Regions from separate parts of the Asanoa sp. NPDC049573 genome, predicted to be linked through region 1. Evidence: riboswitches for the same ligand, from Rfam matches in the RefSeq annotation. Region 1 holds a riboswitch; the other holds the start of a gene.

Region 1 (9,666 bases):
ACCAGCCGGTGCCGACGAAGCGCTTGTGGCCGAGCGTGACCACCTCGTCGGTGACGTGGTGCCAGCGCGCCTGGGCCTCGACGTGCTCGGGGTAGACGACCATGTCGGCGTCGAGCCAGTGGATGATCTCACCGGTGCTGTTGGTGGCGCCGACGTGCAGGGCGTTGGAGCGGCCCCAGCCCGAGGAGTGGTCGGCGACCCGGACGATCCGGCAATTGCCGGGGCGGATCTTCGGCAGCTCGATCGGCGGGTCGCTGGTGTCGTCGGCGATGACGACCTCGAGGAGCTCGGCCGGGTAGGTCTGGTGCGCCAGCGAGGCCAGTGTCAGGTTGAGTGACTCCTGGCAGTTGTATGCCGGGATCACGACGGACACGGTGCGGGTCGGCGTCCAGCGGCCGATCTCTGGCGGCTGCAGGACGCTCCAGTCGTTGCGGAAGATCCGCACCGGCTCGGCTGCGTCGTTCGGGATCGGCACGGTCGAGAGTGTATCCAGCGAAATTCCGACTCGCGCGGGCGCTACGTTTATAGCGCCGGCCGGCGGGCGCCGGTCCGGGGGAGACGGGAGCTTTGGCGTGTCGGTGGAGCAGGATCCCATACGCATCCACCGCTGGCGGATCTATTCGGGTCCACGGGCCGAGCGCCGCCGGATCTGGCCCGCCCACATGTTCCGGGCGCCACTGAGCGTGATCGAGTCGCCGCAGAGCCCCGCGGGGCCGCTCGGCGCCAACACCTGGGTCACCTCGATGTGCGTCAGCGTCGCTTCGCTGGCCGACCTGCGCGCGCTGCTCGACCACCCGGCCGCGATCACCATGGTCCGCAAACTCACCGTGTACGTCGAGAACTGGCACATCCCGCAGAGCAGCTGGTCCGGCCGGCTGGGCCCGATCCCGCACCTGCTGCGGCACCGCACCGAGATGCCGTCGAGCAACCACGGCCGGGCCGCCGTCTCGCTGGAGGTGCGCTGGTCGGTCCCGCTGCGCAAGCTGATCATGGCGGTGCTGCCGATCTTCACGTCGGTCCGCCCGCTGCCCCGCCCGGCCAGTGCCGACATCACCGTGCAAGACGTGGCACCGCCATGGGTGGGCTCGGCCGTCAACGTGGCCGTGGTCGCCGGCGGCCTGCCCACCAACGCCGACATCCGCCCGCACGACCTGGTGCTCAGCGCCGACGGCGAGCCGCTGCCGGCGGTCGTCGACGACGGCGAGGAGCCGCCGGCGGCGGCCCAGGTCTACGGCACGGTGATCCAGGCGGGCGCGGCCGGTGCGGCCGGGAGTGTCATGGTCGACGTCGAAGACTCGGCCTGCATCCGCCGCTACGGCCCGTTCGGCCCTGGCGCCGCCCGCGCCGAACTCGTCTTCGACGAAGACACCTGGCGGATCAACGGTGCCGACGGCAACCTGGTCACCGGCCGGCTCGACGCCAACCGGTTGCCCGAGGAAGCGGTCGACGCGCTGGCCGGGATCGGCCTGGTGCACTGCGCCAAGGCGCCCTGCGTGCACCCGACCCAGGAGGCGGCGGTGCTGGTGCGGCTGGCCGCGGCCGGCGTGCTGCTGCACGCGCCCGACCTGATGCCGCCGGTCGCCGCCCACCTGGCCGACGAGTTGCGCCCGCTGGTCGTCGACGACCTGCCGCACCTGGCCGACGGAGACTTCGAGTGGGAGGTGCGTGCCGTCCGCCAGCGCCGAGCGGCGCTGCGCCAGCACGCCACCGCGTTCGCGCTGCCCCGGCTGGCCGGCAAGACCTTCCCGGCGCTGGTCGCACCGCCGCCGGTCAGCGTGCTGCTGGTCACCCGTCGCTTGGAGCACGTCGCCGATGCGATGGAAGCGATCGAGCGGCAGACCTACCCCGACCTGGAGATCGTGCTCTGCCTGCACGGCGTGCTGCCGTCGGCCGAGGTGCTCGACCGGGTCGCCCGCTCCAGCCGGCCGGTCGAGTTGGTCACGATCGCGCCCGAGGAGCGGTTCGGTTTCGGCGAGGCGATCGGCCGGGCCACCGCCCGGGCGCGTGGCAGCCTGATCACCAAGTTCGACGACGACGACACCTACGGCCCCGAACACGTCTGGGACCTGGTGCTGGCCCGGCTGGTCTCCGGCGCGACGCTGGTCGGCAAGTCGGCCGAGTTCGTGCACCTGCACGCCCTCGACACCACCGTGCGGCGCGACGCCGGGCGCAGCGAGGTCTACGCCCGGGTGGTGGCCGGCGGCACGATGCTGATCAGCCGGGGCGACCTGGAGGAGATCGGCGGCTGGCGACCGGTGCCGCGGTCGATCGACCGGGGCCTGATCGAGCGGGTGGCCCGGGGTGGCGGCCTGATCTACCGGACCCACCCGCTGGGCTACGTCTACCACCGCCGGGCTGGCGGGCACACCTGGGACCCGGGCCTCGAATACTTCCTGCGCGAGAGCGGCGCACAGTGGCCGGGCGTGCCGCGGCACAGCGAGTTCGGCACGCTGCCGGCGACCGCCCACCCGCTCCCGGCCGACCCGGCGCCCGCCGGTCCGGTGCCCGACGCCCGCTTGGTGGGTCGCTCCGCGGGGTAAGAACCCCCGCATGGCAACCAAGGTCGCGGTCGTCGCGCATCAACGCAAGAGCCTGGGTGGCGGCTTACGGGAGCTGCGGCGCCGGCTCGCCGACGCCGGCGTGATCGATCCACTGTGGTACGAGGTGCCCAAGAGCCGCAAGGCGCCCAAGAAGGTGCGCAAGGCGCTCAAGGCCGGCGCCGAGCTGATCCTGGTCTGGGGCGGCGACGGGATGGTGCAGCGGACTGTCGACGCGGTGGCCCGGGCCGAGGCCGACGGCGTCGCGCTGGCCATCCTCCCGGCCGGCACGGCCAACCTGCTGGCCACCAACCTGGGCATCCCCGAAGACCTGGGCGAGGCCGTCGAGATCGCGCTGCACGGCCGGCGCCGGGCGCTCGACCTCGGGCGGATCAACGGCGAGCACTTCGCGGTGATGGCCGGCGCCGGCTTCGACGGCGAACTGATCCGCGAAGCCGACGGCGGGATGAAGGACCGGCTGGGCCGGCTGGCGTACGCCTGGACCGGCGCCCGCCACGTCCGCGACGGTGCCGTGCCGATGAGGGTCGAGGTCGACGGGGAGCAGTGGTACGCCGGAGCGGCCAGTTGCGTGCTGTTCGGCAACGTCGGCACCATCACCGGCGGCATCCGGGCGTTCGACGACGCCGACCCGCACGACGGCCGCATCGAGGTCGGCGTGGCCACCGCCGAGGGCGCGCTGGAATGGGCGCGCACCCTCGGCCGGATGGCCACCGGCCGCTCCGAGGGCTCACCGTTCATCAAGATGACCGCGGGCCGGGCCGTGAAGGTCAAGCTGGCCGAACCGCTGACCTACGAGATCGACGGCGGCGCCCGGAGCGCCGCGACGAAGCTCAAGGCCCGCGCCGTGCCGGGTGCCGTGACCGTCTGCCTGCCGAACTCCTAACCCAGGGCCGGCTCGGTGAACGTCGCCGGTGGCACCGGGTCGTCGGCCGGGCAGGCACCACGCGAGACGTAGCGCTCGATGAACACGTCGACCGCCCGCCGCACCCGCCGGCCGGCGCCGCGCCGGTCGAGCGCCGAGGCGGCCGCCGCGAAGCAGGTCAGCGCGGCCGCGCCGAGTTGCGGGTCGGCCAGCCCGTCGCGGGCCGCGGCGAGCCAGTCGCGGTGCCGGCGCAACGGCGAGCGCAGGTGCTCGGTCGCCGCCGCGGCGGCGTCGGCCGCGATCGGGTCGTCGAGCAGCGCGGTCACCACGGCCAGCGGCACCACCCAGCCGTCGCCGGGCTGCTGGTCGATCATCCGGAACTCCAGGTAGCCGCGCGGGCGTACCGGCGGGACCAGGGTGCCCAGGTGGCGTTCCAGGTCCTCGAGGGTGGCCGGGCGCGGGCCGTGGCCGCGCAGCCAGGAGCGCATCGTCAGCCCGGTGGGCACCTGCCAGGGCGCCGGCTCGGGCTCGGCGATCATCGTGACGTTGGCGCGCAGCGCGTAGCGGGCCCAGTCGGCGCGCGGCTCGCCGGTGCGCCGGGGCGCGCGGGTGCGTGTCGCGTCGGTGCCGAACCGCAGCGCCTGGCGGTAGGAGACCCACCGGGTGCCGCGGATCCGCCGCGGCGAGTTGGCGAACGCGGCCAGCAGCACCGGGCCGATCGCGTCGGCCAGCCACCAGCGCATCCGGTAGCCGCTCCAGCCGTCGGACTCGTCGCCGGAGTCCAGGCAGACCTGGACGGAGGCCGAGTTGCACATCACGGCCAGGCCCTTGCCGCCCGCTCGCGCGTGGAAGTCGGCCAGCGCCAGGTAGCGCGGGTGAGTGGTGATCAGCTCGGGCCGGCGGTGCGCGTCGAAGCCGGTGCCGTCGAGCAGCAGCCCGTCGGCGGCCAGGGCCGCCCGGGTCAGGGCCAGGTCGGCCCGGGTCGCCTCGACACAGTCCGACAGGGACGCACCGACCGCGGAGGAGATCTCCAGTTGCCCGCCGGGCTCGACGGTGATCCGGCCGCCCCCGGGCAGCGGATCGGACAGGCCGCTGGTCGCCTCGACCAGCCGGGCGATCGACGGGCGCGCCAGCGGCGCGCGCGGATCGCGCACGGGGTATTCGAGCTCGACACCGACCCGGCCAACCGGGCCGACCCGGAATCCCGCGGCTGCGACGTAGGTCTCCGCCGCGCGCTCCGTGAGGACGGCGATCTCGTCCACGGCGCCTCCGATGAGTGCGGTTGTCTGCCGCCGTCGGCGGGAGTGCCGGCGGCGCCGATGGGGTGGGGTGTGTGCCGTCCGGCGTAAAGCCCGGTCGGAGTGACTCCATTAGCGGTCCCGCGAGCCTCCTTGTCCAGCGGAACCGGCCAACTCGAAATGAACCTTCGATTGACCACACGTTCGGCTGACGGCCGCGGTTGCCGGCACTACTTTCACGTTTTCCCGTACGCTTTCTTAAGCGCTCCTTACGTCACCGAAAGTCGTTGCTGCGTAACGCATTCCGGGTCTGAGGAAGGCCCATCCGATCCTTGCGAAGAATAGGTCCGGATCGGTTAAGCTGGCTCCGGCTTCCGCCGGATCATCCCCCCGGTGACACCGGCGCCGCTGCTGCCTAATCGTCGAGAGACGAGCCGGGGACCCGAGTTCCTGGGGTGAGTCCGCGAATGCGGTAGGGGTTGTTCCGCCCCGAACCCGACAGCTAACCCGGTAGGCGGCCCTACCGAAGGAACGTGAATGACGCGCAAAGGACGTCCGCGCGCTCTTGCCCGGCGCGCCGGCCTGGTCGGGATCGTCACGCTGTTGGTGGGCCTTGCCCTCACCCCGGCGGCGGTCGCCGCACCCAACCCAACCCCCGCACCGCCGGTCGAGGGCGGAAAGAACGAACTGCTCGACGACGTGATCGAGCGCACCAGCCGGGCCTTCGTCGACGCCAAGAACGCGGTGGCCGACTCGCGCAAGAAGCAGGACGCGCTGAGCAAGGAACTCGCCCGGCTGCAGGTCCGCACCGCGGCGCTGACGCCGCAGGCCACCGAGATCGCCCGGCACAGCTACATCAACGGCCGGATCGGGCCGGCGCTGATGCTGCTCAACAGCCGCAGCCCCAACGCCTTCCTGGCCCGGGCCGAGACGCTCGACATGCTGTCGGCCTACGACAACGGGCGGCTCGCCGACCTGGCCGAAGCGACACAGCAGGCCCAGGCGGCCAAGAGCCAACTCGACCTGGAGGTCAAGCGCGAGGCCGCACAGGAAGCGGTGATGGCGAAGCAGAAGTCGGAAGTGGAGAAGGCGTTCACGTTGGCCGGCGGCAAGACCGTCAACGGCAACGTCTACGTCAACCAGCCGGTGGCCCGGCAATCGCCGCGGGCGGCCGACGGTTCCTTCCCGGCGCAGTCGTGCAGCGTCGACGACCCGACGACCAACGGGTGCATCACGCCGCGGATGCTCTTCGCCCTCAAGGAGACCCAGCGGGTGGGCTACAAGCGGTTCGTCTCGTGTCACCGCGACGGCGGCCCCTTCGAGCATCCGAAGGGGCGCGCCTGCGATTTCTCGGTCTTCAAGACCAACGACTTCGGCAGCGGTGACGCACAGGGCGACGCCAGGTTCTACGGCAACAACCTGGCGTCGTTCCTGGTCAAGAACGCCGACAAGCTCGGCATTCTCTATGTGATCTGGTATCGACAGGTCTGGCTACCGTCGACGGGGACGTGGAAGTCATACAGCGGCCAACACGGCGACCCGTCGAGTGACCACACCAACCACGTCCACCTCTCGGTCCTCTAGCTAGCGCCGCCGGGTGTCGGGTGCCGGCCGGCGGGCCGGCGCCCGACCCGCGGGCTGGCGGGGCTGCCGCCGGTGCGGCTCGAGCGGCGGGATCGGCATCCGCACCTCTTTCTCGGTCGTCACCGTGACCGCCTCACCGTGGTGGCTGAAGTCGAGGCTCGCGTCGGCCGCGCCGTTGCGCAGCGAGTAGATCGCCTCGTGCTGGCGCACGTCGACCCGCAGCCGCATGCCCCGCCACATCAGCGAGAACTCCAGCCGGCTGATCCGGGCCGGCAGCCGCGGCAGGAACGTGAGCTGCTCCTCGTGGTCGCGCATGCCGCCGAAACCGGCCACCAGACCGAGCCACGCGCCGGCCAGGGCCGCGATGTGCAGCCCTTCCCGGGTGTTGTTGTGGATGTCGTGCAGGTCCATCAGCGCGGCTTCGCCGAGATAGTCGTGTGCCAACTCGAGGTAGCCGACCTCGGCCGCGACGACCGACTGGGTGCACGCCGACAACGACGAGTCGCGTACGGTGCGCCGCTCGTAGTAGTCGAAGTTGCGCAGCTTCTGCTCGGGCGTGAACGCGTCGCCGCACCAGTGCATGGCCAGCACCAGGTCGGCCTGCTTGACCACCTGACGGCGGTAGAGGTCGAAGTACGGGAAGTTCAGCAGCAGCGGATAGTTTTCCGGCGGCGTGTTGTCGAAGTCCCACTCCTGGTAGCGGGTGAAGCCCTCGACCTGTGGATGCACACCCAACTCGTCGTCGTACGGGATGTGCATGTTGACGGCAGCCTCGCGCCAGGCGGCGGTCTCCTCGTCGTCGACACCGAGCCGCCAGGCCCGCTCGCTGTGCCGGCTGACGCAGTCGGCCGCGGTAACCATGTTCCGCTTGGCCATCAGGTTGGTGTAGATGTTGTCGTTCTTGACCGCGGTGTATTCGTCGGGGCCGGTAACCCCGTCGATGTGGAACTTGCCGTGCCGGTCGTGGTGGCCGAGCGAGTGCCAGAGCCGGGCCGTCTCGACCAGGAGCTCCAGCCCTATCTCCCGCTCGAAGTCGACGTCGCCGGTGGCCTGCACGTAGCGCCGGACGGCGTCGGCGATGCCGGCGTTGACGTGGAAGCCCGCGGTGCCGGCCGGCCAGTAGCCGGAGCACTCCTGGCCGCGGATGGTGCGCCAGGGGAAGGCGGCGCCCCGCAGCCCGAGCTGTTTGGCCCGGTCGCGGGCCATCTCCAGGGTGGCGTGCCGCCAGCGAAGCGCGTGCGCCACCGCCACCGGCTGGGTGTAGGTGAGCACCGGCAGCGCGAACATCTCGGTGTCCCAGAAGACGTGGCCGTCGTAGCCGGGACCGGTCAGGCCCTTGGCCGCGATCGGCCGCAGCTCGGCCCGGGCGCCGGCCTGTAGTACGTGGAACAGCCCGAACCGGACCGCCTGCTGCACCTCCTGGTCGCCCTCGACCTGCACGTCGGCGGCGTCCCAGAAAGTGTCGAGGTATTCCTTCTGCTCCTGGACCAGACCGTCCCAGCCGGAGAACTCGGCGGCGGCCAGCGCGGCGCTGACCTGGTCGCGGATCGCGGGTAGCGACCGCCGGCTGGACCAGCCGTAGGCCAGCAGCTTGACCACGACCAGCTTCTCGCCTGGCTTGAGTACGCAGGCGATCGTGGTGCGGGCCCAGTCGTCGTGCGCCTCGGTGCTGATGTTGGTCTTGGCCGGCCCGTCGATCTCGTGCTGCATCGCCGCGCCGACCCGCAGCCCGCTGCGCTTGGTCTTGTGGATCAGCAGGCCGCGGGTCTTGTCGGTGATCCGCTCCTCGATCTGCAGCGGCTTCTCCAGCACGGCGGCGACCCGGGGGTCGCGGCTCTGCCCGGGCAGCTCCTCGTTGGCGACCAGCTCCGACTGCACGATCAGCCGCAGCGGCTCGTCGACCGCCTCGACCTCGTAGCGGATAGCGGCGATCGAGCGCTGGGTGAACGAGACCAGCCGGGTGCTGCGCACCTTGACCGCGCGGCCGGCGGGCGAGCGCCAGTGCACCGAGCGGTCGAGCGTGCCGGCGCGCAGGTCGAGCACCCGGGTGTGTGCCTCGAGTGCGCCGTACCGCACGTCGAAGGGCTCGTCGTCGACCAGCAGCCGGATCGGCTTGCCGTTGGTCACGTTGACGACCGTCTGCCCCGACTCGGGGAAGCCGTAACCGGCCTCGGCGTAAGGCAGCGGGCGCAGCTCGTAGAACGAGTTCAGGTAGGTGCCCGGCAGCCCGTGCGGCTCGCCCTCGTCGAGGTTGCCGCGCATGCCGATGTGTCCGTTGCCGAGCGCGAACACCGACTCGGCCTGCGCCAGCACGTCGACGTCGAGGCGGGTCTCCCGCACGTGCCAGGCCTCGACGGGATAGGCCCGTTCGCGGATCATGCCTTGCCCTCCAGCAGCTCGGACAGGTCGCGCACGACGATGTCGGCGCCGTGTGTCTTCAGGTCGGCGCCATGGCTGCCACCCACCCGGTCAACGCCGATCGTGATGCCGAAGTTGCCGGCTCGGCCGGCCGCCACTCCGGCGAGTGCGTCTTCGAAGACGGCCGCGTCGGCGGGTGCGACGCCGAGCATCTCGGCGCCGCGCAGGAAGGTGTCCGGCGCGGGCTTGCCCGGCAGCTTCTCGGCCCGCGCGACGTTGCCGTCGACCCGGGCGTCGAGCCACTCGCCGAGCCCCGTGATCTTCAGGATGTCGGGGGTGTTGGCGCTGGCCGAGACCACCGCGGTCTTGAGGCCGGCGGCCCGCGCCGCGCGCAGGTAGGCGACCGAGCCGTCGTAGACCTGGACGCCGTCTTCGCGGATGCGGCGGAGCAGGATGACGTTCTTGCGGTTGCCGACACCGTTGATGGTGTCGGCGTCGGGCGGATCATCGGGCTGCCCTTCGGGAAGCGTGATGCCGCGCGACCCGAGAAAGGTGCGCACTCCGTCGGCCCGGGTCCGGCCGTCGACATATTTGGGATAGTCGGAATGCGGGTCGAAAGCCGTGAACGGCTCGCCGGTAAGAGCACTGCGCCGGCGGAGGAATTCGTCGAAAGTCTCGGTCCATGCCGCGTTGTGAACGGTCGCGGTCTGGGTGAGCACGCCGTCCATATCGAACAGGCAGGCGGTCACATGATCGGGTAGCCCCAGCACGGGTCAAATCTAGTCGAACCTACCTAGTGGTGCTCGTGTGCGCCCACCCCGGAAATGCGGCCCGCCGACTGCCCCGGCTCGACCACGACGAACTGCCCCATCATCCCGTCGTCCTCGTGCATCAGAAGGTGACAGTGATACATGTAGGGCATATCCGGGTCGGCGTAGTCGGCGAACTTCATGATCAATCGCGCCTCGGTCTTCGGCGGCAGGAACACCGTGTCCTTCCAGCCGGAAAGCTCCGCCGGCGGCGCGGCGCCGCCGAGCGACAACACCTGAAACCGCACATCGTGTAC
Region 2 (9,666 bases), on a different contig from region 1:
ACTGGATGGACACGGCGCCGCAGGACGTGAAGCCAGGCGGTTTGTCGGCCGAAGACGAGGCGTTCGTCCTGCGCGAGTGGCACGCGCGGTCGGTGTGACCGCCCGTGGCGGGTAGTTGACGGCGCTCGGCGCGTGAAAGTAAGTTTCATGCGTGGCGAAGACAGCGAAGGTTTCTGCGATGCCCGAGCCGGGCCTGATCGTGCAGATCAGTGGCCTGCTCCCGGCGCTGTCGCCAGCCGAACAGCGGGTCGCCCGGCTCGTCGTCGCCGACCCGGCCGACGCGGCCCGGCGCACGATCACCGACCTGGCGACGGCCGCGGAGACCTCGGAGGCCACGGTCATCCGGTTCTGCCGCTCCGTCGGCCTCGAAGGCTACCCCCAGCTGCGGATCCGGCTGGCCGCCGAGGCCGCTCGCCGGGTCGAGCCGCTGGACGCGCGGGTGGTCGGCGGCGACATCCCGCCCGGCGCCGACCTGACCCAGATCATCGCCACGATCGCGTTCAACGACGCCCGCGCCGTCGAGGAGACCGCGCAGCAACTCGACCCCGAGGTCTGCGAGGCGGTCGTCGAGGCGCTCAACGGCGCCAGCCGGATCGAGATCTACGGCGCCGGGGCGAGCGGTTTCGTCGCCTCCGACTTCCAGCAGAAGCTGCACCGGATCGGCCGCACCGCCTATTACTGGCCCGACGTGCACACCGCGCTCACCTCGGCCGCGCTGCTCGGCAAGGGTGACGTGGCGATGGGCATCTCGCACACCGGCACCACCGCCGACGTGCTCGACGTGCTCGACGTGGCCCGGTCACGCGGTGCCGTCACGGTCGCGCTGACCAACTTCCCGCGGTCGCCGATCGCCGACGTGGCCGACCACGTGCTGACCACGGCCGCGCGGGAGACCACCTACCGGTCCGGCGCCACCGCCAGCCGGCTCGCGCAACTCACCGTCGTCGACTGCCTGTTCGTCGGCGTCGCGGCCCGCAACCGGGCCAAGGCCAGAAAGGCGCTGGAGGTCACCGCGGAGGCGGTGCGGGCCCGCCGGGTGACGCGGCGGCGCGGGTGAGCGGTCCCGAGGTGGTTCGCGTCGCGGCACCGACCGAACGCCGCAACCCGTCCTCGTACGACCTCGACCTGTTGCCGACCCGCGACGTGCTCCGACTGATCAACGACGCCGACCAGACCGTGCCGGGCGCGGTGGCCGCCGTCCTCGACGCGGTCGGTGCGTGCGTCGACCTGGCCGTCGACGCGCTGCGGGCCGGGCGCCGGGTGCACTACTTCGGTGCCGGCACGTCGGGCCGGGTCGGCGTGATCGACGCGGCCGAACTGCCGCCGACGTTCGGCACGCCGGTCGACTGGTTCTGCCCGCACCTGGCCGGTGGGCGCGACGCGATGTGGGGCGCGGTCGAAGACGCCGAGGACGACATCGCCGGGGGCGCCCTGGAGGCGCGGACCTGCGTGCAGCCGGGGGATCTGGTGGTCGGCCTGGCCGCCTCCGGGCGTACACCCTATGTGTTGAGCGCGTTGCGTGCGGCCCGTGCGCTCGGCGCCCGCACCGCACTGGTCGCGGCCGACCCCGACGCCGCGGCCCGTGACGAGGTCGATTTGTTCATCGGTCTCGACACCGGCCCGGAAGTGGTGACCGGGTCAACTCGGATGAAAGCCGCGAGTGCGCAGAAACTGGTGCTGCACGCGTTTTCCACGACCGTGATGGTGCGGCTCGGCCGGGTCTACTCGAACCTGATGATCGACCTCTCGGCGACCAACGCGAAGTTGCGCGGCCGCCTGATCTCGATCCTGATGGAAGCGACCGGTTGTCCGGAAGCCGACTGCACGCGTGCATTGACCGGCGCCGACGGAGACCTGAAGACCGCGCTGGTGTCTCTGGTCTCAGGTGCTGCCGTCACGGAAGCCCGCGCGGCCCTCGCGCGTTCCCACCAACAGGTTCGGGAAGCCATCGCACTGCTCGCGTGAGCCATTTTGGGTGATGTCCGAGTGAACCGTGGCGCTCTGTGGTGCGTGTCACTACGCAGTGACGCGAATCGCATCCGCGCAGTGGCCTACGTCGCTGCGGGGACACGGCCGGAAATGGTGTGATAAATAGGGCGCGCGGTAGGCCAACGGCGGCAGGTACGCGACCCGATCCTCAAAGCCTGAGAGCCAGCAGGGTGAATATGACACTCACTCTCAGGAAGCACTCAGGCATTCGTGACAGTTTCGACTCGCAAGACGGAATCCCCGGAGCGTCTCAACTGTTGTGTAGGTGTCAGCACCGATGGGCACCTCGCGAGTTACGCCGGGGAGGGGCAGGTCGGTGTGGAACACGAGAACGTTGGGGTAACCGAGGGGACAGTGGGCAACGTGGAGAACAACATCGTGATGCGCACGGACGAGGTCGCCGAGGAGCGCGACCTGGTCGGCGTCTACCTGCACGAGATCTCCCGGACGCCGCTGCTCGACGCGGCCCGTGAGGTTGAGCTCTCCAAGTCGATCGAAGCCGGCCTCTACGCCGAGCACCTGCTCGAAGTGGGCGAGGCTCGCGAGGGTGTTTCGCGCGAGGAGTTGGAGCGGCTGGTCGTCGAGGGTGACCGGGCCAAGGACCTGTTCATCCGCGCCAACCTGCGGCTCGTCGTGTCGATCGCGCGGCGCTACGTGCGGTCCGGCATGCCCATGCTCGACCTGATCCAGGAGGGCAACACCGGCCTGGTCCGCGCGGTCGAGAAGTTCGACTACGAGCGCGGCTTCAAGTTCTCCACCTACGCCACGTGGTGGATCCGGCAGGCGATCAGCCGGGCCATCGCACAGCAGGAGCGCACCGTGCGACTGCCCGTGCACCTGGTGGAAGACGTCAACCGGATGCGCAATGTGGCCCGCCAGCTGACCCGTGAGCTCGGTTCCGACCCGGAGCCCGAGCAGATCGCGACGGCGCTCGGCGTGCCCGTCGAGCGGGTGCACGAGCTGGTCCGCTGGTCGCAGGACACGGTCTCGCTCGACACCCCGGTGGGCGACGACGGCGACACCAACCTCGGCGACCTGGTCGCCGACCAGGACGCGCCGTCGCCGGAAGACGTCGTGCTCAGCACGCTCGAGCGGCAGCGGATCGAGAGCCTGCTCAACCACCTCGACGACCGTTCGGCCGGCATCATGCGGGCGCGCTACGGGCTCGAAGACGGGCGCGAGCACTCGCTGACCGAGGTCGCCTCGCGGTTCTCGCTCTCCCGGGAGCGGATCCGGCAGCTCGAGATCCAGGCGTTGGGTCGGCTGCGTGAGCTGGCCCGGGCCGAGGGTCTGCAGGCCGCATAGCTTGACCTGAAGCGGCTGGCGTCCGGTTGGACGCCAGCCGCTTTTTGTCGTACCCGTGCGGGAGCCTTGCTCGCATGACACCTACCGTGGTCCATCGGGCGGTCCTGCCGGCCGCCCCGCCCTACGAGTTCGCCCTCAGCGTTCGCGCGCTCGAGGGCTTCGCGCCGATGGCCGGCGAGCATCAGGTCACCGGCGGCCCGGTGCGCCGGGCGTTCGCCCATCCCGACCCCGCCAAGGCCGCCGCGGGGGCGGCCGTGGTGGCGCAGGTCGGTGCGGCGCCCGGCGGCGTGCAGCTTTCGGTGCTGGCCTCGGCGCCCTTGTCGGCCCCTGAGACGGTCGCGGTCGAGCAGACCGTCGCCAACTGGCTCGGGCTCGCCGACGACCTGCGCGGGTTCCATGCGATCGCCGCCGCCGATCCGGCGATGGCGCCGCTGCTGCGGGTGGCGCGCGGGCTGCACCAGGTCCGCTTCCCGTCGCTGGCCGAGGCGACCGTCTACTTCACGCTGACCCAGCGCAGCACCCAGTGGTTCGCCGGTGCCCGCCGGCGCCGGATGGCGGCCGAGCTCGGGCCGTCGCTGGTGGTCGACGGCGTGGTCTTCCACGCCTTCCCGTCGCTCGAGATGGTGGCCGGGCTCGACGACGAGACCCTGCTCGGCTACGCCGGCAACGCGCAACGGGCCACCCGGATCCGCGAGGTGGCGGCCGGGGTGGCCGGGCTGGGCGAGACCTGGCTGCGGGTGGCGCCCTACTGCGACGCCCGCACCGCTCTGCTGGCCGTGCCCGGCGTCGGCCCCTTCACCGCCAACGCGCTGTTGCTGCGGGCGCTGGGCCGGCCCGACGAGGTGCCGCTGGAGATGCGGCAGTTCCGGCTGGCGGCCGAGCAGGTCTACGGCACGCCGCCGCCGACGCCCGACGAGTTGCGGGCCCGCTACGGTCCGCACATCGGCTGGTGGTCCTACGTCGCCCGCACGGCGTCGGGCTGGCTCGCGGAGCCGCGGCCTCAGGCGGTCCGCGAGATGGTCAGGTCGAGTCCCTCGCCGGGGTCATAGGTCCATGACGCGGTGAAGCCCGGCCAGGTGCCGTCCTGGCGGCCGTCGCTGGGCCGGGTGGAAAACATCTTCTCCTTCACCGACTCGGGCACCTTGGCCTGGTCCAGCACGCACTCGAGGCTGGTCAGGCTCAGACCGCTCTTGTCCTTGGTGCCCGTGCTGTCGACGAGCAGCCGGGCGCCGTCGCCCTCGAGGCGCGTGCCGTTGGCCGGCGCGTCGCACGTCTGCTGCGTCTGCGCAAGGAGGTTGGTGGTGTCCGCCTGATGGTCACTGTCGCCGGGCGCGAGCGCGACGGCGGCCGCCCCGATCACGGCGAGGAGGAAGACCGCCCCACCGCCGATGACCAGGGCCGTTCGCCGCGTCCGCCGCGACTGGTCATGCTCCGGGATCTGGTCGAGGTCGTGGTCCACGGTCGTCTCCTCGGTATCGGAGCCGCCGGGATTTCCCCGATCGTCCTAACCCGGCCGGCTGAACCCCGCAACGACCGTGTGCCACCGCTGGTTACGCCGGCGACCCGGCCCGGGCGGCGCGCACCGCTGTCGGCACGGCGGTGCACCGCGGTCAGCACGGCTGTCGGTAGGGCGGCGCACCGCGGTCGGCATGGCGGCGGACGGCTGCGCACGGCGGTCGGTACCGCCGCGGACGGCGGCGCACGGCGGTCGGCATGGGGGCACAGCGCGGCATGGCGGCGCACGGCGGTCGGCATGGGGGGCACGGCGCGGCATGGCGGCACACGGCGCTCGGCGCGGCGGCGCACGGTGGTCGGCATGGCGGTGCACCGCGGTCGGCACGGCGGCGCACTGCGCTCGGTACGGCGGCGCGTACCGCGCCGCCGTGCCGGATCGCGCTTAGCGCACGCGGCCGTAGCCGTATGGCGTCATCATGTCGACGGACGACAGTTTGACCGTCTCGCCGAAGGTCGGCGCGTGGATCACCTGGCCTCCGCCGACGTAGAGGGCAACGTGCCCCAAACCCTCGTAGAAGACCAGGTCACCGGCCTTCAGATCGCCCCGCGAGATGTGTGCGACCGTGTCCCACTGCATCGCCGCGTTGTGTGGCAGTGACTTCCCGGCCGCTCGCCATGCCGCGAGGGTCAGACCGGAGCAGTCGTAGCCGTCCGGGCCGTCGGCGGCCCAGACATAGGGGGTGCCGATCGCGTTGTAGGCGAACGTGACCGCGACACCGGCCTTGCCCGACACCGACGGGATCTTGCCGCTGTAGGCCGACCCGCTGGAGGTGGCCGAGCCGTACGCCTCCTTGCGGAGGTCGTTCAGCTTGTCCAGGTCCGCTTCGATCTTCTTCTTGCGGGCCTGCAACTCCTTGGCCTGCGCGTCCTGCTGGGCGCGCACCGTGGTGAGCCGTTCCTGGTCGGCGTTGAGCTGGTCGCGCGTCGACCGGAACGCGTCGATTTCGGTCTGGCGCTCGCGGGTCAACGCGTCCAGTGCCGACATCCGGGACAACAGCGTGTCGCTGTCACCCAGCAGCGCGGTGGCGGTGCTCAGCCGCCCCGACGTGTAGGCCGCGACGGCGATGTCGCCGACGTCCGCCTGCGCGTCGTCGAGCTTCTTCTGGAGTGGGGCCAGGCGGTACGCCACCTTGCCCGCCTCCGTCTTGGTGGCTTTCGTCTCCTCGTTGAGCTTGTTGTAGGCCTCGACGACCTTCTCCAACTCGGCGGACGACTTGTTGATCTTCTGTGTGAGCTCACTGGCCGACGGTTCGGCCGACGCTGCGCCCGCGGGCACGGCAATCGCGACCGCCACGGCGACCAGCACGAGCGCACGCAGCGACATCCGTGCTGACGACAAAGGCAGACCCTTCTTCCGCAGCCGCCTACCGGGTTAGCTGTCGGGTTCGGGCGGGAAGGACGCCCTACCGCGCAAACTCTGCGCGGATTCACCCCAGTGCTCGGTTGGGTCCCCGATTCACCTTGTTGGCCCAGGTCGTCATGGGCGCCCGGGGGAACGGGCGCGGCACGGGCCGGCGATTCGGCGGCACCGGCGCGGTGCCATCCGGGGGGATGGCTGAGGACCACACCGGCGCCCCACCGTAACCCCGCGCCCCATCTGCACAAAGCGCTGCACGGGCGAACTGCGCCCTATCGGCTGAATGATCCGCGCCGAAAGCGGGACACCTCACGCCGCCGGGCCGGCAACCAGCGCCAGCGCGCCACGCGTTGATGCTGGTCGGTCACCCTGGGCAACCAGTGCTGAGGTGGAGGAGGTTTGTCGCAATTTCCGGGTCCCGCTCACGGGAGTCAGCGGGCATACCGCCCCCAACCTGGGTAAACACCCGGCCACACCGCCGCCGGCCGCATCCCGATGTGCCAGGTGGCCGATTGCGGCACTTCCCTCGACTAGCTTGCGTTTCGCACAATGGCAGTAGAGCTTTCCGCCGCTCGTCAGCTGAGGCTCTCCGCGGATCAACGCGACCTGCCTTCGTCGAAGGCCGATCGGGAACGGCACGTCACACAGCCCGGCACCACGGAGCTGCTGGAGGCACCCCGTGAACGCAACCCGCCCCCAACCCATCAGCTCGGCCAGCCCATCGCCGACACCGCTCTACCGGCAGCCCGGCATCCTCGTCACCAGCGAGGCCTTCGTGGTGGCCGGGCGGCGGTTCCCGGTTCGCGACCTGTCCAACCTGCGCACGGCACGAGGCCCGCACGACCGCTTGACCATGCGGTCGGTGCTGGTCACCGGCGCGATCCTGGGCAGCGTCGGCATCGCGCTGAGCTTCAGCGGCGCCCGGCTGAGCCCGACGGCGTTCCTCCTGCTGGGCGCGGCCGCGTTCGTGCCGATCGCGCTGGTCTCCTTCGGCCACCGGATGCGCCCCCGCGCCTACGAACTGTGGGGCGACTACCGCGGCATGACCGTGCTGCTGTTCAGCTCCGACGAAGAACGCGAATACGGCCAGGTGACCCGCGCACTCCTACGGGCCCAGGAAGCAGACCGCATGGGCGGCATGGGCTCCCCGGTGTCCAACGTGTTCTCCGCCAACCTCTACCCCTGGTAGCAGACCTTCCGAATAGAGCGTCCGCACGGCGGGCGGGCGCGGGTCGCCGGCGAATTCCCTAGAGTTCGCCGGCGACCCTTTTCCATCGGCGCCATTGGTTGTCATGTGTACCCTGCGTGCATGCGGGACTCCTCACCTGACCTATGCCGGCGCACCCCAGATCATCCATGGCCGTCAGCACCCCATCCTTCGTTGGCTCGACCGCCTCGCTGACGCCGGCCTGCCGCTTTGTGCGGTGGTGTTCCCACCGGTCTTCGCCCTGATCGACGAATGAGCCAGCGAAGCCGGGTCCACATCGTCTCTCTCTTCACCGATCACGCGATGGATCGTCGGCTCGTCGAGCAGAACTGAGATCCGCGGTGGAAACGCATGGTCGAGGATCCCTTTCCGACGAGTCGGCCGGATCGCCAGCCGGTCCTCGCGGCTGAGATTCACACTCCGTCTCACGAGGTTGGGGGCGCCGTGCCTGAAGTATTGGTGCGTCTGAAACAAACCTGGGATCACGATCGTCCCGTACGAACTTGGAGTTCGCTCCACATTCGAGGCCTGCAAAGGTGGGAATACCGTGCCGAACGTCCGCGGGAGAACGACCACCAGGTTCGCTCGCGGGCCACGCTAGTCAGACCGGCCAGGCCGGCGCGCGTACCCATCGGCCGGCGACAACCGGACTGCTCGACGAACGCGACGTCATGCACCCGGAACCGCAGGTAACCGCAACCGAGGAACCTAGAGTTCGCCAGCGACCTTTTCGATGAAGGACAGCGAGTCGATTTCGCTGAGGGCGCCGGAGCGCAGCCAGGCGAACTCTTCGTGATAGGGCGCGGTGTCGACGGGGCGTTCGAGGAAGTTTTCCAGTAGGGCGCTTTCCAGGTAGACCACGTCGCCGTCGGCTTCGTCGGGGAAGCCGAGGATGACGAAGGAGCCGGCAGATGTCGTCGCGCCGGCAGAGAACGGAACTATCTGGATGGTGATGTTGGGAGCCGAGGCCAGCGAGACCAGATGTTCGAGCTGGTCGCGGTGGACCTTGGTGCCGCCGATCACGCGGCGCAGGACGGCCTCGTCGAGGATGATGTCGAACTGGGGTGGGTCGTCGCGGCCGAGGATCTCGGACTTGCGGCGCATGCGGACCTCGATCCGCGCGTCGACCTCTTCCGGGCGGACCTGGCCGGGAGTGCGGTGGGTGATCACGGCGCGCGCGTAGTCGGGCGTCTGCGCCAGGCCGGGCATCACGCTCGACTGGAAGCAACTCATGGCCGACGCCTCGGCCTCGAGGCCGATGTATTGCGCGTAGTGCGCCGGGATGGCCGATCGGGCGTCTTGCCACCAGGGCTTCTGTCTCGCCAGTCGGGCGAGCGCGATGAGTTCGTCAGCCTCGGGAGTGCCGTCGATGCGGTAGAGGTTGAGCAGCGCGCGGACGTCGTTGGTGGAAACACTGACGCGGCCGGTCTCGATGCGGATCAGTTTGCTCAGCGACCAGTCCATCGCTTCGGCGACGTGTTCCTGCGTCAGCTTGGCCTTATCCCGAGCCGCCTTGAGAGCCGTGCGCAATCGGCGCCGGCCTGCAGTGGGCCCTTGGACCGTCGTCACGCCCGCCTCCGGGAGATGTGGTCTCAGGCTGGCCATCTGGCACATTGCGATAAGCCAGGTTGCACCTTGCCAAGCTTACACCTGTCGATAGACCTTCGGCCATCCACTATGTATAAGTGCGGCACGCCGGCTCGAACGGCCGGCGTGCCGTGTTCCGGAAACTCAGCGAAGGTCGAACTCGCCGGCCGCCACGCCGGCGATGAAGCCACGCCAGGACGGCGCGTCGAAGGCCAGCCGGGTGTCTGGCCGGTTGGAGTTGCGCAGGATCGCACCCTCACTGACCGTAGCGACCTCGACGCAGTTGGTCGCTTCGCAGCGTGAGCTACGACGGAAAATGGGCATGGTTGTCTTGCTGTCGGACATCAGGATCTCCGCAGGCTCGGTGCTTCTCTAGGGCACAAAAAAGCGCGGCATGCGGGATTGCCACAGAGGGCCGCGCCAGGATAGGAACTTAGCGGTCAAGCGTCCACAATGGAAGATGAAGCGCTCAGATGCTGCGATTTTTTATCCCATTGGGATGAAGATCGCGCGAGTGAAAAGTGAATCACCGTGAGTGATCGCGCTCATGGTGACGGTCACTCTTCGCAGTGTGACCTTCGTGTGCGAGATTCTATTGATGGGCATGACTCTCGCCTGGCATCGCAGCAGTCACTGCGAATCAAACCAGTGTGTTGACGTGGCGGTTACGGCCGACGGCGTGCTCGTTCGGGGGAACCTCGGCGGG

The links. A riboswitch is a leader RNA that binds a small molecule or an ion and turns the genes downstream of it on or off. The one in region 1 is predicted to bind cyclic di-AMP.
Region 2: linked by a shared signal. The riboswitch ahead of AB0J74_RS34275 (NlpC/P60 family protein) and the one ahead of AB0J74_RS19430 (hypothetical protein) in region 1 are both predicted to bind cyclic di-AMP.

The regions. Positions count from the first base shown of each region.
Region 1 is NZ_JBFAPI010000008.1:27,076-36,741, reverse strand. Features, by position in the region: gene AB0J74_RS19450 (glycosyltransferase) at 1-475, opposite strand, end outside; gene AB0J74_RS19445 (glycosyltransferase) at 573-2,540, shown strand; gene AB0J74_RS19440 (diacylglycerol kinase family protein) at 2,551-3,441, shown strand; gene AB0J74_RS19435 (glutamate-cysteine ligase family protein) at 3,438-4,682, opposite strand; cyclic di-AMP (ydaO/yuaA leader) riboswitch at 5,061-5,193, shown strand; gene AB0J74_RS19430 (hypothetical protein) at 5,196-6,242, shown strand; gene AB0J74_RS19425 (glycoside hydrolase family 65 protein) at 6,243-8,621, opposite strand; gene AB0J74_RS19420 (beta-phosphoglucomutase family hydrolase) at 8,618-9,370, opposite strand; gene AB0J74_RS19415 (multicopper oxidase domain-containing protein) at 9,394-9,666, opposite strand, start outside.
Region 2 is NZ_JBFAPI010000023.1:75,179-84,844, forward strand. Features, by position in the region: gene AB0J74_RS34245 (NAD-dependent epimerase/dehydratase family protein) at 1-98, shown strand, start outside; gene AB0J74_RS34250 (MurR/RpiR family transcriptional regulator) at 152-1,057, shown strand; gene AB0J74_RS34255 (N-acetylmuramic acid 6-phosphate etherase) at 1,054-1,965, shown strand; gene AB0J74_RS34260 (sigma-70 family RNA polymerase sigma factor) at 2,371-3,294, shown strand; gene AB0J74_RS34265 (hypothetical protein) at 3,369-4,343, shown strand; gene AB0J74_RS34270 (hypothetical protein) at 4,295-4,753, opposite strand; gene AB0J74_RS34275 (NlpC/P60 family protein) at 5,192-6,148, opposite strand; cyclic di-AMP (ydaO/yuaA leader) riboswitch at 6,156-6,289, opposite strand; gene AB0J74_RS34280 (DUF6232 family protein) at 6,846-7,355, shown strand; gene AB0J74_RS34285 (Scr1 family TA system antitoxin-like transcriptional regulator) at 7,530-7,949, opposite strand; gene AB0J74_RS34290 (helix-turn-helix transcriptional regulator) at 8,082-8,987, opposite strand; gene AB0J74_RS34295 (DUF397 domain-containing protein) at 9,105-9,305, opposite strand; gene AB0J74_RS34300 (DUF397 domain-containing protein) at 9,565-9,666, shown strand, end outside.